DNA from 2 places in the Metabacillus rhizosphaerae genome. Region 1 is predicted to be linked to the other one. Evidence: riboswitches for the same ligand, from Rfam matches in the RefSeq annotation. Region 1 holds a riboswitch; the other holds the start of a gene.
What was found. Region 1 has a riboswitch for cyclic di-GMP ahead of WCV66_RS06650 (EAL domain-containing protein). Riboswitches for the same ligand answer to the same signal wherever they lie in the genome.
Positions count from the first base shown of each region.

Region 2: it holds a riboswitch for cyclic di-GMP, as region 1 does, so the genes downstream of both, WCV66_RS12335 (anti-repressor SinI family protein) here and WCV66_RS06650 (EAL domain-containing protein) in region 1, are expected to answer to the same signal.

Region 1 is NZ_CP147403.1:1,383,980-1,391,624, forward strand. Features, by position in the region: gene rapZ (RNase adapter RapZ) at 1-38, shown strand, start outside; gene WCV66_RS06620 (gluconeogenesis factor YvcK family protein) at 42-1,010, shown strand; gene whiA (DNA-binding protein WhiA) at 1,040-1,990, shown strand; gene WCV66_RS06630 (HPr family phosphocarrier protein) at 2,022-2,279, shown strand; gene clpP (ATP-dependent Clp endopeptidase proteolytic subunit ClpP) at 2,390-2,986, opposite strand; tRNA gene WCV66_RS06640 (tRNA-Arg) at 3,354-3,429, shown strand; gene WCV66_RS06645 (hypothetical protein) at 3,573-3,821, shown strand; cyclic di-GMP riboswitch class I at 4,046-4,133, shown strand; gene WCV66_RS06650 (EAL domain-containing protein) at 4,135-7,645, shown strand, end outside.
Region 2 is NZ_CP147403.1:2,525,876-2,533,520, forward strand. Features, by position in the region: gene WCV66_RS12300 (nucleotidyltransferase family protein) at 1-281, opposite strand, end outside; gene WCV66_RS12305 (ABC transporter ATP-binding protein) at 297-2,108, opposite strand; gene WCV66_RS12310 (signal peptidase I) at 2,105-2,593, opposite strand; gene WCV66_RS12315 (PqqD family protein) at 2,568-2,834, opposite strand; gene WCV66_RS12320 (hypothetical protein) at 2,834-3,616, opposite strand; gene WCV66_RS12325 (hypothetical protein) at 3,693-3,902, opposite strand; gene WCV66_RS12330 (helix-turn-helix domain-containing protein) at 4,166-4,501, opposite strand; gene WCV66_RS12335 (anti-repressor SinI family protein) at 4,604-4,750, opposite strand; cyclic di-GMP riboswitch class I at 4,782-4,864, opposite strand; gene WCV66_RS12340 (YqhG family protein) at 5,228-6,025, opposite strand; gene WCV66_RS12345 (DEAD/DEAH box helicase) at 6,150-7,645, opposite strand, start outside.

The DNA.
Region 1 (7,645 bases):
TTTCTCACCGGGATATTGAGAAAAGAAAGCAACATTAATTAATGGTGAATGAACATTTGCCAAAGGTTGTCATCATTGGCGGGGGTACTGGTTTATCTGTCCTATTACGAGGATTAAAGCAGTTCCCCTTAGACATTACAGCAATTGTCACAGTCGCAGATGATGGCGGGAGCTCAGGCAGGCTCCGAAATGAATTAAACATTCCTCCTCCTGGTGATATTCGCAATGTATTAGCAGCTTTGTCAGATGTTGAGCCTCTTGTCGAGGAGCTTTTTCAGCATCGTTTCAATAAAGGCAATAATTTAATTGGACATTCATTAGGAAATCTTATCCTAGCTGCTATGACAAATATTACTGGTGACTTTGTCCATGCAATAAAGGAAATGAGTACTGTTTTAAATGTGCGTGGAAAAGTATTACCTGCTGCAAATACCAGTGTCATTTTAAACGCTGAAATGGAAGATGGAACCATTGTTTCTGGTGAGTCCAAAATTCCTTTTTCAGGAAAGAAAATAAAGCGAGTCTTTCTTAGTCCTGATGATATTGAGCCGTTACCTGAAACAATTGATGTGATTAGAGAAGCGGATTTAATTATAATTGGGCCTGGAAGTCTGTACACAAGTATTCTCCCTAACCTTCTTGTTCCAAAAATAGGCGAAGAGGTTTGTAAAGCAAAAGCAAAAAAGGTTTACATTTGTAATGTGATGACACAAGCAGGAGAAACATTGAATTTTTCTGCAAGTGATCATGTTAAAGCATTATATGATCATATGAGATGCACATTTATGAATACCATTCTTGTTAATGAAGAAGAAATTCCTGATCATATCAAATCGTTATATGAAGAGGAGCTTGCAAAGCCAGTACATTTTGATATCGAGGCATTAAAATCATTAGGCCTTGAGGTCATCACAGATAAAATTGTAAGTTACGAAAATAGTGTTATTAGACATGATACAAATAAAGTGGCAAAGCTACTTTATGGAATCCTTCAGCAAGAAATGACATAAGTGCATGTCTTAGAATGGGGGTGCAGTGGTTGTCATTTGCATCTGAAACAAAAAAGGAACTAACAAACTTAGAACTAAAGCCTTGCTGCCTAAAAGCAGAGCTATCTGCACTTATTAGAATGAATGGATCCCTTTCATTTTCAAACCGAGTGATTATGGTTGATATTCAAACAGAAAATGCAGCTATTGCAAGGCGTATCTATATATTATTAAAAAAACAATATGATATCACAGTGGAATTACTAGTACGTAAAAAAATGCGATTGAAAAAGAACAATGTCTATATTGTTCGCCTAGCTGAAAAGGCAAAGGCTATCTTAGAGGATTTAAATATTTTAGAGGAAGATTTTACCTTTGTAAGGAATATATCAAGCTCACTGGTGAAAAAGAAATGTTGCAAACGCTCTTATATTCGTGGAGCATTTCTTGCAGGAGGCTCTGTTAACAATCCTGAAACTTCCTCTTATCATCTCGAAATTTTCTCTCTTTACAAAGAGCATAATGATTCTCTTTGCGAGTTAATGAATACATTTGATTTAAACAGCAAGACGTTAGAACGAAAAAAGGGCTTCATTACGTATTTAAAAGAAGCAGAAAAAATTACCGAGCTTCTTAATATAATCGGTGCCCATCAAGCATTACTTCGTTTTGAGGATGTAAGAATTGTCCGAGACATGAGAAATTCTGTTAATCGTCTAGTGAATTGTGAAACAGCCAATTTGAACAAAACGATTGGTGCTGCACTAAGACAGGTTGAAAATATTCGATTCATTGATAATAAAATTGGGCTAGATGCATTACCCGATAAACTTCGAGAAATAGCAAAGCTACGAGTCGAATATCAGGATGTTACATTAAAAGAACTGGGTGAAATGGTAACAAGCGGAACAATTAGCAAATCTGGTATAAACCATCGCTTACGAAAATTAGACCAAATTGCAGAACAACTACGAACTGGCCAACCGCTATCATTAAAATAATAAATTAATTAAAAGAGAAGAGGAGATAACTATGGTTGAAAAAAAAGTTGAAGTTCACCTGAAAACTGGTTTACAAGCTCGTCCAGCAGCACTATTTGTTCAAGAAGCAAACCGGTTTGCATCAGATGTTTTCTTAGAGAAAGACGGAAAAAAGGTAAATGCTAAAAGCATTATGGGGCTTATGAGTTTAGCAATAAGTTCAGGATCTATCATAACACTAATTGCAGAAGGTAATGACGAAGAAGAAGCAGTAGATACATTAGCTAACTATGTACAGCAAGAAGGATAACAAAAGGCAGCACACCGCTCAGGAAATAGAGACGGTGTGCTATTTTTTACCCTATTTAAATAACAGAAAAGAAAAAAGCTTACCTTCAATGGTAAGCTTTTTACTATATATTACTTTTCGCCAATTGGGCTACGGTCTAATACTTTATCAATTAAACCATACTCTAGAGCTCGACTAGCAGTCATGAAATTATCACGCTCTGTATCACGCTCAATGACATCTAAGGACTGACCAGTACGGTCTGAAAGAATTTTGTTTAATTTGTCACGCAAGAAAAGAATACGCTTTGCAGCAATTTCAATTTCTGTTGCCTGACCTTGTGCTCCGCCAAGTGGTTGGTGAATCATTACTTCACTGTTAGGAAGTGCATAACGTTTACCCTTTTCACCAGCTGCAAGTAAGAATGCACCCATTGAAGCGGCCATACCGATACAAATTGTTGAAACTTGTGGTTTAATAAATTGCATCGTGTCATAAATTGCCATACCAGCAGTGATTGATCCACCAGGTGAGTTAATATAAATGGAAATATCCTTTTCTGGATCCTCTGCTTCTAAAAATAATAGCTGAGATACGATTGAGTTTGCTACGTTATCGTCAATTCCACTTCCAAGCATAATAATGCGGTCTTTCAATAGACGAGAGTAAATGTCGTAAGCACGCTCACCACGATTTGTTTGTTCAATAACTGTAGGGATTAAATTCATTATTCTATTCCTCCTTCGTAATAAGAAAGATTGCACTAAAGGATAAACTTATACCAGTATGTAATCCTTTAGAACATAATACTAAACATGCATCTAGCAGTTGTAATACTTTATGTATTTCCATCATACAACTAAGGTCAATAAAGGTCAAACGAAAAGGTCAAAGATCCTTATTGACCTTATTTATACTATACTATGTATTTGTTAATCATAACATGTTTATCATGTTTCCCACATTTATTGCATTTCAAACGGTATAAATAATCGAAATTGGATTAGGAATAGAATATAGTGTTTGCTATAAAAAGACAGTTGAAATTATTGTAAAGTTCACGTATAATTTTCGTTACTGATGTATGAATATTTTGCGCTCGTAGCTCAGTCGGATAGAGCGGTGGTTTCCGGTACCACGTCTGCCGGGGGTTCGAATCCCTCCGAGCGCGTCATAGATGTTTAGGATAGCAAGGGTTTGAGTGAATCTCAGGTCCTTGTTATTTTTTATGGACAAGTTTCTTGTTTATTATTTTAGTTTATCTAAATTTAGAAACCTTTTCTTTATCCTTTTAACAATAGAGGAGGAATAAAAATGCATAAAGAACAACCTCATTCAGTCACAACAGTTGATTATAAGAGAATTGATGATAATAAGTGTTTTGTAGAAGTGAAAGGCTATGATGCGATATTGGGTTCTGAATTTAAAGGTGTTATAAAATTCTTGAATGGTGAACCTTTTGGGGATATTATTCATCCTTTAAACAGCTCGCTATCTCCAGATTGCCGTGTATTTGTTACTACCTATTTAATAACCAAGTACAATGAAGGTGAATATAATTAACAAAAAGCTTATCAAGTATGTATGAGTTATATTTAAGCTTTATTGCACTTTAGAACGTCAAACCTAACGGTGGGATCCTTTGATAGGATCCCTACGATTTTTTAGTACACATGTTTCAGTTTAACCACTTAAGTGCCTGAATTTTAACTTTCAGGAATATAAAAATTTTTTTGTGAAATTTACCATCTAAAGTCAGGATTAAATGACGATAAAAGTAATATAATCTTCGATAATGGCAAACCCAGCGAAAGTTGGTGACGCAAAGCTACGGACCTAAGGAGAATTTCTTTTTACTTTACTTGAGGTGAACTAAGTGATTAATTCATTTTTTGCTAACTATCATCCATTACTTTTTGTTGTTTCATTTATTATTGCTATCTTATCTTCTTATACTGGTTTTGATATACTTTACCGCCTTTCAAACCAAAAGGGGCGAAAGAAAACAATTTGGATATGGTATGGTTCTTTTACTATTGGTATTGGGATTTGGACGGCGCATTTTTTAGGAATGCTTGCTTTTATACCCTTTCATTCATTTGACTTATCTCATGTGTCTATTTCTTTAATAGTTGCAATAAGTCTTATGTATTTGACATTAATCATCAGTGCAAAAGCTCAAAAAAGTAGGGCTCATGGCAACTTAGCAAGTCTTATTTGGGGGATAAGCTTTCTCGTACTTCATTTTAGCGGAATGGAGTCATTTCATGGTCAAATTGAATACAATTTTTTCTCAGTTTTAGTAGCGACACTATTCGCCTTATTACCGACCTTTTATATTCTAAAAATGTTTATGCGGAATATGTTATCTCCTTCATTAGGCATTTTTCGTATGAAGATGATTAGCGGAATTCTTATGGGAATTAGTTTAATGTGTTTGCACTTTTTATCAATGGTAGGAATGACAAGTCATCTTGCTGCTTCTGAGCATGTAACCATCAACCATAATATTTACTTAACCGTTGGAATAGGAATAGGTAGTGTAGTTATTCTTTTCTTTTTTATTTTGATTTCTGTAATAGATAGAAAATTCACCAGCCAGTCACAGAAGTTAGAACGTACTGAACAGGTGGAGAAGGAACTGATTGAGAGTGAAGAACGTTATCGTAATCTTATTGAGAAATCTCCCATAGCACTGCTTGTAATTCAAGATGACATAATTGTTTACGCAAATCCTGAAGCGATTAAATTATATGGTGCTTCTCATGAGAAGCAATTAATTGGAAAATCAATTAAGAAAATTGTTCATCCTGATAGTATCGAACACTTTAAAAATTCAGTGGATAATCTATTTAAAGGCAAGGAACAACATTTTCAGGAATATAAGCTTTTTACACTTGATAAAAAATCTATTATTGTAGAGGGTTCTGGAGCAAAAGTTATGTATAATGGTAAGCCAGCGCTTTTAGCAATGGGGAAAGATCTTACCGAACAGAAGGTGCTCATCGAACAATTAACGATCAACGAACAACGTTATCAGTCTCTCTTTGAATATAACAAGGATGCTGTCTACTCATTTGATTTAACAGGAAATTTTACTAATGTTAATAAAGCCAGTGAACACCTGACAGGTTACAGTTCAGCTGAGTTATTAACTATGTCATTTGAGGAGATTATCCATCCGGATGATATATCAAAAGCAATGACTGCTTTTGATAATGCAACGAAAGGGAGTACCGATACACTTTATGTAAACGTTGTTCATAAATCGGGGAAACTAGTTTATGTTAATGTAACAAATATACCGATTGTTATTGAAAAGAAAATTGTGGGCATTTATGGAATTGCAAAGGACATTACAGAGCAAAAGAAAGCACAAGCTTTGGTACAGCATATGGCATACCATGATCATCTGACGGGGTTGCCAAACAGAAGTATGCTTGAGAAGTGTTTGTCGACTGGATTAGAACTTTCAACGAGAAAAGCAGTCCTGTTTATTGACTTAGACCGTTTTAAAGTTATAAACGATACATTAGGCCATACGATAGGCGATCTATTGTTAAAAGAAGTAGCTCAAAGCTTAAAGCGCTCTGTAAATGAAAACGATATGGTATTCCGACAGGGCGGCGATGAGTTTATTGTGATTTTGGAAAATGTGGATCGTGATCAAGCCGCAAAGATAGCAGAACGAATAATCGAAATGCTAGCTAAACCTTTCAAAATTAACGAATATGATATTTTTACTTCTCCGAGTATTGGGATTAGCTTATATCCTGATGACGGGGAAACGGGAGAGATCTTAATTAAACATGCGGATTTTGCGATGTATCAAGCAAAGTCAGCTGGAAAGAAAACGTATAGATTTTATTCTTCAAATGAGGAAGAAGGAACATATAATTCTTTAGAAATGGAGATGGCATTGCACAAAGCAATCCAACGTCATGAGCTTGTCTTGCACTATCAACCAAAAATAGATCTTAAAACAGGTAAAATCTCTGGTGCAGAGGCATTAATTCGCTGGAATCATCCTGAATGGGGAATTGTTTCTCCTGAAAATTTTATCCCAATTGCAGAAGAAACAGGACAAATTATTCCGATTGGAGAATGGGTCTTGTATACAGCCTGTGTTCAAAACAAGACTTGGCATAAAAAAGGATTTCCAAACTTAGTTATGTCTGTAAATTTATCAGCACGGCAATTTTCTCAGGCAAACCTTGTTCAAACAGTTGCAAAAATATTAAATGAGACTGGGCTTGATCCGCAGTACTTGGAGATTGAAATTACCGAAAGTATGACAACAGATATTGAAAGGACAATTACTACTTTAAAGGAATTAAAACGTTTAGGCGTACGAATTAGTATTGATGATTTCGGGACAGGCTTTAGCTCATTGAATTATTTAAAACGTTTCCCTGTTGATACATTAAAGATCGATCAATCCTTTGTTCGTGAACTCCATAATAATCCTAGTGACGAAACAATTGTAAAAACAATTATTTCGATGGCTCACAACTTAAATTTAAACGTTGTAGCTGAGGGGATTGAAACGAAGGAGCATTTAGTGTTTCTTCAACAATATGTTTGTAATGAAGGTCAGGGATATTATTTTAGTAAACCCGTTCTTGCGGAAGAATTTGAAAGCAAGTTTAAGGACATTGAAAAAATAGTAATCTCATGTGGAATTTCTCAAGATTTAAATGATCGTTTATGGGCTGAGAAATTAATTCAAAATGCACGCAAAGAACTTCAGGAAACTGTGCGGTTACAGCAAGGAATGACCATGAAGTTCAAAAAAGTGAATGGACGATTTATTCATACCTTATTCGACGGAGAACTAGCTTATCAACTTGGCCTAGTTCCTGAACAAACAATAGGAAAAGAGCTAATTGATTTTATACCAGTTGAAAAAGCAAAAGAGAAAACAAAATATTATCAAAGAGCATGGGATGGCGAGGAAAATGTAACGTACGAAGGTGAGCTTAACGGTATCTATTATCTTGCTGCTTTAAGTCCGATTAAAAGAGGCGGAGAAATTGTAGAGATTATTGGCTCATGTATAAACATTACGCAATTAAAAGAAACCGAAAAAGCATTACGTAAAAGCCAAGAAATGTATCGCCTAATGGCTGAAAATATGAAAGATCTCGTCTCAATTTATGATGTAAACGGGACAATGGTATACGCTTCTCCTTCTCATGAAAATGTACTCGGTTATCCTCCAAGTCATTTTGAAGGTAGGAAAATATATAGTCTTTTCCCTGAAGCTGATCAGAACATGCATAAGTTTTCTTTTATGGAAATGGTAAAAACAAAGCAAGCAAGTCAGAAAGAAATTAAATTCAAAAAGCTTGATGGTGGCATTTGTATATTTGAATCAGTATTAACAC
Region 2 (7,645 bases), 1.1 Mb from region 1:
GGGATGGCTGGAATACCTAATTCATCCAAAATAGACAGAATCTTTTCTGTTTGATTCTTAATAAAGAGATTTTGTATTAGAACTTGATTAAACGTATTCTTCAGTCGATTTTGAAAGAAAGGGGGAGTAAGTTCTAGTCGATCTTGTTGTTTTAAGTGAAAATAAACTTGAGGAGATATTGAAAAGTATTCGATGTCATCAATTAATCTTTCATAATCACCAGCTTCACTTGGAAGTGAAGAGTTGTGATCATATAAGGATTGTAGAAAGTTTATTAACATTTTTTCTTCCCCTTTTTATTTGGAAACTACTGATAAATGTAAATTCTTACTTTGATTATTTAAAAACTGTGTTTGAGTAAGTTTTCTATAAAGTCCATCTTGTGACATAAGCTCTTGATGGTTCCCTTGTTGAACAATTCTCCCTTCATCCATTACAAAAATCAAATCTGCATGTTGAATCGTAGATAAACGATGAGCTATTACAAGTGTAGTCCTATTTTTCATCAGTCGATCCAACGCTATCTTAACCTGAAATTCTGACTCGCTGTCCAACGCAGAAGTCGCTTCATCAAGCAATAGAATTGGTGCATCCTTTAATATTGCCCTGGCAATACTCAACCGCTGCTTTTGTCCACCAGATAATCGAACTCCGCGTTCTCCAATTTCGGTATCATATTGATCAGGGAGAGTTAAGATGAATTCATGAATGTTTGCATGAATCGTAGCATTTATCATTTCTAATTCCGTTATGTCAGGACGAGCTAATAAAAGATTGTCTTTAATCGTTCCACTAAATAAGAAGGTTTCTTGGGCAACGTAGGAAAAAGAACTTCTTAAAGTGGAGGGGGAGAGCTCGTTAATCAACATACCATTCAATAAAACCTGACCGGATTGAGGTTGATATAATCCTTGTATTAAATTAAATAAAGTTGTTTTTCCTGCACCGCTCGGCCCCACAAAGGCAACTATTTTACCAGTTGGAATATCTAAGTTTATTTGTTTAAGTATTTCTGTTTCTGGATCGTAGGAAAAAGTAACATTTTTAAATTTGATTGATTTAGGTTGACTACTATTCTTCGTATAGGTCGGAAAATCTATAACCTCAGGTTCAACATCTAACACCTTTGAAATTCTTTCTACGGCAGAAGCTGAACTTTGGAAGCTTCCCCATAATCCTGCTAGTCCTGTTAATGGATTAATGAGGTGCTGCATTAGGGTGACAAAGGTTAGTAAAGAGCCAACTGTGATTTGTCCGGTTGATACGAAAAAGGCACCAAGACAAAGGCTAATGATATAGGCAATAGATGATATTGCTCCTCCAGCAACATAAAAGGTACCGCGTAGCTTCGCGTTCTTCATCTCTAAATGGAAGAACTCATGATTTTGACTAGCGAATATCTTTGCAAAAAATCCCTCAAGAAGAAACGAACGTATAACTGAGAGACCTTGGAACGTCTCACTTAAGTTGCTATTAATATCCCCAATTTTATTGTAGATTGTTCTACTGTTATTTCTAATTAATATTCCGAATACACCACCAACGACTATTGCAATAGGAATAATTAGAAGACTAAGAACGGATAATTGCCAATTAATTTGGAGCATATAGAAAAAAACAGCCATTGAGATTAATGGCAGCTGGATAAGATAGATGAGATTGCTTCCAATGACGCCATCAATACAATTGATATCATTAGTAAAGTGAGTTAAAAGGTCACCTGAGCGTATTTTTGATCGTTTTTCTGTTGGTAATAACAAGATTTGTTTAAGCACATGTTCCTTTAAATCTCTTTTAATCTTGCTAGTAACATAGGATTGTAAGTAGGTATTGAAATAGGTTACGAATAGGCTAATCGTAATTAGTGATAAAATGATTGGAATAAGTGATTTTAGTTTATTAAATTGACCTTGGACTGCAGCATCTGTGATCGTACCAAAGAACCAAGCAAATCCAATCGTTAGAAAGATTTCTACAAATAAAATAACGATAAGTCCAGAATAAGATTTCCAACTTTTAAGGATATAAGGTCCTAGCAATTGAAAAGTTTTTTGTATACCTTTAAGGTTGAACTCTTTTATTGCTGAACCTATTTTGTGTGCAATCATATTGAAACTCCATATCGCGTCTTAATAGATTCCTTAAATGAAAGGTAGCTTTTTAATACCTTTGAGATGTAAGGAACAGATACAATTATGTAACCCCATAAAATAGCTGATAAATCAGTTAAGTACACTTTCTTTTTTTGTTTATTAATTGTAACTAGTTTGCCAATGATTTGATCTTGACTGATTAGTTCATCTGAACAAAGATTTGTATCACCTTTAAGCTCATATTTAAGTTGACCAATTACTTTTTTTTCTCTTAAAAATCGGTGAGCGATGAGTTGACCTGATGAAGAATGATAGAGTAGGATATCACCTTTTTTTACTGTTTTTTCATTAAACTCAACAAATCGGCAGATGTTTCCCTTTTGAATAAATGGATACATACTTGTTCCATAAGAAGGTAGATCCATCCATCCATATTTTTGCATCGTTCTTATTAGAAGATCGACAGTATCTTTATTAAACTGCATGGTGCACCAATCCATATTCTATGAGTTCTCCTAAAAACTCTTCAATATCTGTTAGTAGAGATTCATTTTGCAAATCGTATTTTTGTAATATTGATTGACTTAGTGAGCCAATTGATTGTGGATGTTCGAGCAGTGTCCAACAAAATCCTCCAAGAGCATTTAATTTTGTAACAGTAAAATTGTCTGTATTCATAATAATCCACTCATTATCAAGATGAACTGTTTCATATTCACTTTTTTTGATATATTGTTTCATTAAGAGATCATCTCCCAAAAGCTGTTGTTTTTTTGAAAGTGGAGGTCATAGACAGGGACCTGATTCACTAACTTATTTAACAAATGAAATATTCTTTTTGTTTCATCAGGACTATTGGTCCAGTAAAACACTTTATCCATGAGCTGTAATAGTCCAGTTGATTTTGATAATTTGATACGTTTATTATTTAACGACTGATGTAGTAGTTGAATGCTTTCTAGAGTATAAGAACAAGATAGATGTTTTCCTTCAAGTTCACTTCTAAATGGAGAGTCAAAAATGTTTATTTCATTAGGAGTGATTTTTATGATGGTTGCTTCATCAGATAAAAGCTCCCTAGGAAAAGACAATTTAGCAGCAGTAGATTTACCAGCACCAGATTGACCTGAAAAGATATGTGCTCCACTATTTTCAAGTACGCATGAAGAGTGTAATAATATCCCCCAATTGTGATGAACGATGAAAGAACTATATAGATTCATCAAGGCGTGTTTTAGCGCTAAATCGTTATGTACAGAAATCGTTGCGTTAGTATAATTTAGGTCGACACTAATTAAGTAATCTGCTCTTTTAAAGGAAATTTGGTCACTTGTTTTATAAGTAGCGACGTAATAATCAACAAAGGGTATTCCAAAACCATCTATAATATGTATAGAGAGATCTGCTTTAGAATTTATTTCTTCTACTAAATTAAAGTTTAGATTAAACAAATGCATTACAGTACAAGAATCACTAGTAAGTAATATTAGATGTTCACCTATTCTTATCTGTTTTTTATACATCCTAATAATGCTCCTTATTAAATAAAGAGGCCAACTTATAATTGACCCCAACAATTATTATAGAAAATTTCAAGTATTAGCCATTCCCTTTCCCATTTCCCTGTCCAGGGGCACCAGCACCACCTGGTGTAGGATTCGGATTGTTCGGTGGCCAATTTACACCATCATTCCCTGTTCCAGGATGGTTTAGATTTCCTCTACCCGGATTCCAACTTTGCGCAGTCTCAAACCGAATCGCCTGATGCTCCAAAACCATCGGACGATTCTCATTAATCTTACCTGTCATGTTCTCACCTCCTCCGTTTACTTCTTTATAAAGAACAAACGGAGTAAAAAAAATCACCAACTATAGTATATTCGTACTATTTTGTTCTCTATAACATTATAAAGCGTATAAGTTAATATGAAAAGGGGAAAGTTTCGACATAGAAATAGGAATTTTGACAATTGACATATTTATAAATAGAAATAGGGTAGGGAGGTGGTATTCAATAAAACGAACAAAACAAAAAGAGCATCATCGGCGATCAAATATCACCAACCATGCCCTCATTTATCATTATCATTCTGTAGCTTCCATTTATTAAATTCCAAAAACTCGCGAAATTGATCTTTGGAGACACCTGATTTCATGGCGTCTTGAACGAGCTTTGTCCATTCGTTGTCAAGTTCCTGTGGGTTTGTTTCACTTTGTTCATCGAGAAGGGTGTTAACGGAAACGCCTAGAACGGATGAAACTTTTTCTAAAAATTGTACAGAAGGATTTGACTGGAGATTGCGTTCAATCGAACTTAGGTAGGATTTTGCAACTCCTGCTCTTTCAGCTAGTTCAGATAAAGATAAATTTTTTTGAGTTCTATATTTTTTAATTCGTGGACCAATCACGTCAAAGATCACCTTCCTTGTTAGCAATAGTATAACATATAAAGAAGGTTTTGTTTTATATGAAGAACATCTTATCAAAAAATTTACAAAGCCCTATTTTATTCATTTTACAGGGCTTCCCTTTTCAACTAAAAATTCTTTTATTTCCTCTACACTAATACCCACTTCAAGTGCCTCTAAAATCATCTCTACCCATTCGCGGTCAAGATGGCTTTCCTTTGTAATACGATCAATGATTTCAATATTCAACTTATACCCTCCTAAAATACTTGCCTGTATTTCAGGCAGTCCAGCCATCATAGTAAGAACGTTAGACCTGTGACTTTGCGTCCCTATTTTTCAATAGGTTTGCCCTTTGACTGAATAATTGTCATTATTTGATATTGGGAATTGATACAAAAGTCCTTTTTATGTATCTATCAATATATCTACTCTTATTATAAAAAGGAATTTAAAGGAAGTGTGCAGAACTATGTCGAGAGATAAAAATTTATCTGAAAATGGTAAATGTAATATTAATGTAATGTTAAATGGGTGTAAATGCCTATTTAACTGGGTTTAAACAAGTATTTTTAGCACATCTTTATTTAAACTTTAAGAAAACTTTAAGAAAAGTTAAAAATATAAAAATTGATTTTTGTCGAATTATAATTCTTTTTTGCAAAAATCATAAAAGGAGACAAAAAACAAGCAATTGTACCTACCAATTGCTTGTTCAACGGTAACCTATTTAAAGATTGCTTGAGGGGTTAAATAAAATATACCGCCATTTTGCACTGATACATTAATTTGTGGTTCATAAAGCTCGCGCAAAGCTTCCTTCTCTAAATGGTAGCAGTCAGGCTTTTCGTCTAAGTCTTCATAAAAGTGATCTAGAAGCTTTAGGTCTTCATTCCATCGTTGCCTTGCAGAGTCTGCCCATGAATGATCTTGTCTGCTAATGCTTTGTTCAATAAACTGTTCAATTCGTTTTAGTCCGCTTTGCGGTTTGATTAGTGGAGTCATATTAAAGCATAGATCAGGTATTTTTGGTGTGAGTTCGAGTTTTTCTAACTTTTCTTGAAAGTTTTCTACCAAGGTTCCACTTACGAGATGCAGACCGATTGAGTGTAGCTGATCTTTTTTCATATCACATTGATAAGATACCATGAAATTGGCGCAAAGCCATGGGTGTAAAGGAATGCTCCCACCTGGAGAGGTGACTTTTTCAAATAAGCGAATGTAGCTCCCTAGACGTGTAGTTGATTGAAAGATTTGATGTAGGCGTGGGGCGCCAAAATGCATGACCTCACCCTTTAGATCACCAGGAGCTTTTTGTTGATCTGTTATTAATGTTAGTTTCATTGGGTTTGGAACTCCATTTGTTTTTTCTAGATAATGCCAATAAAAAGGCCGATTCATTAACTCCTTATCCATGTTGATTGTTAATTGGACGGTCATATAGCCTGGTTCATTATCAATGATGTCACAGGAATTTGCCTTGAAGAAGCTTTCTAAATAGCTATGAATTTTTTCCTGCTGCATGATGTTTCCACCTTTCAAACTAGCATATTAATTAAAAAATATTTTTTGTACTAAGTATTTGTGTCTAGCCACTAAAGGATTAGATATTCCTTTAGTGGCTTATACTTTTCGAAGCTGAAGATTACTATTGATTTCCACTAGCAGCCTTTCTTTGCTCTTGAGAATGCTGAGCATAATCAAGGATTGAGGTTAAGTTTTCCATCTTGATTTTCATTTCGCCGTCACTTTTCGAATTGTACATAATGTCTTGGATGTGCTCTTCGAAATTTTTAATTTCTAATCTTGTTAAAATCTCATCTAGTTCACCAATGACTTTTTCAAACAAATGTATTTTTTCGTATAAAAGCTTTAGGATATGTTCTTCCATTGTGTTTCTTGTTGCCATATTGTAAATATGGACATCATGCTCTTGTCCTAGACGATGGATCCGGCCGATTCGTTGCTCAAGTCTCATTGGATTCCAAGGTAAGTCGTAATTGATGATGTTGTGACAGAATTGAAGATTGATCCCTTCACCGCCAGCTTCTGTTGCAATAAGAACTTGCACTCGATTTTTGAAGAGTTCCTTCATCCAGTCTTTTTTTCCACGTTTAAAGCCGCCACGGAAGGGAACAGAAGTAATGCCGTTTTGCTGTAAAAACCATTGTAGATAAAATTGAGTAGCTCTGTATTCCGTAAAAATGATTACTTTGTCGTTAATGTTTTTAATGAGCTCAACAACCTTTAGAGCCTTTGTATTTTGTGTGACACCATCGATCGCCATCATAATGTCTTTAATTACGTTATTAGGTAGAACGGCTTCTTCTTCCTCTGGGCGATCTAGCATTTTCTTTAATGTCATATAAACAGCTTCGCGACTGCTGCATGCTTCACGTTGAAGTGTCATGATTGAAAATGTATTTGCAGCATATTGAGTGGAAGTTTTTAATGCTGAAATCGTGTCATATAGATGTTGTTCTGTTTCTGAAAAGTCGATTGGCACGGTTTCAACATGGCGTTTTGGCCAATCGATTCCAGTGTCACCACGGCGATTTCGAATCATGACCTTATTTATTAACTCTCGTAAATGTTCATGATCCTCTAATGAACGTTCTTTTGCTGAAAAAACCTCTGTAAAGTATGCCTCATTCCCAAGGTGCCCTGGCTTTAGTAGGGACACGAGGTTGAAAATTTCCTCAACTCTGTTTTGGACAGGTGTTGCAGTTAACAATAAACAATATTTTTTCTTTAAATTTTGGACAAATTCATAGTTTTTGGTTTTATTATTTTTAAGCTTGTGAGCTTCATCAATGATCACAAGATCGTAGGATTGTTCATAGACTATTTCACGGTGTGGGCTGCGTTTTGCTGTATCAATTGAGGATACAACAACATCACATGATTCCCATACATAGCTTTTCTTTTGCTCAACAGCTGGAATGAAAAATTTTTCAGTTAGCTCTCGAGCCCATTGGGAAACAAGTGATGCAGGAACTAAGATTAATACCTTTTTTACAAGACCACGAATCATATATTCTTTTAAAATTAGTCCTGCTTCAATCGTTTTACCTAAACCAACTTCATCGGCTAAAATGGCTTTTCCATTCATTTTTTCTACCACTCTTTGCGCAACCTCTAATT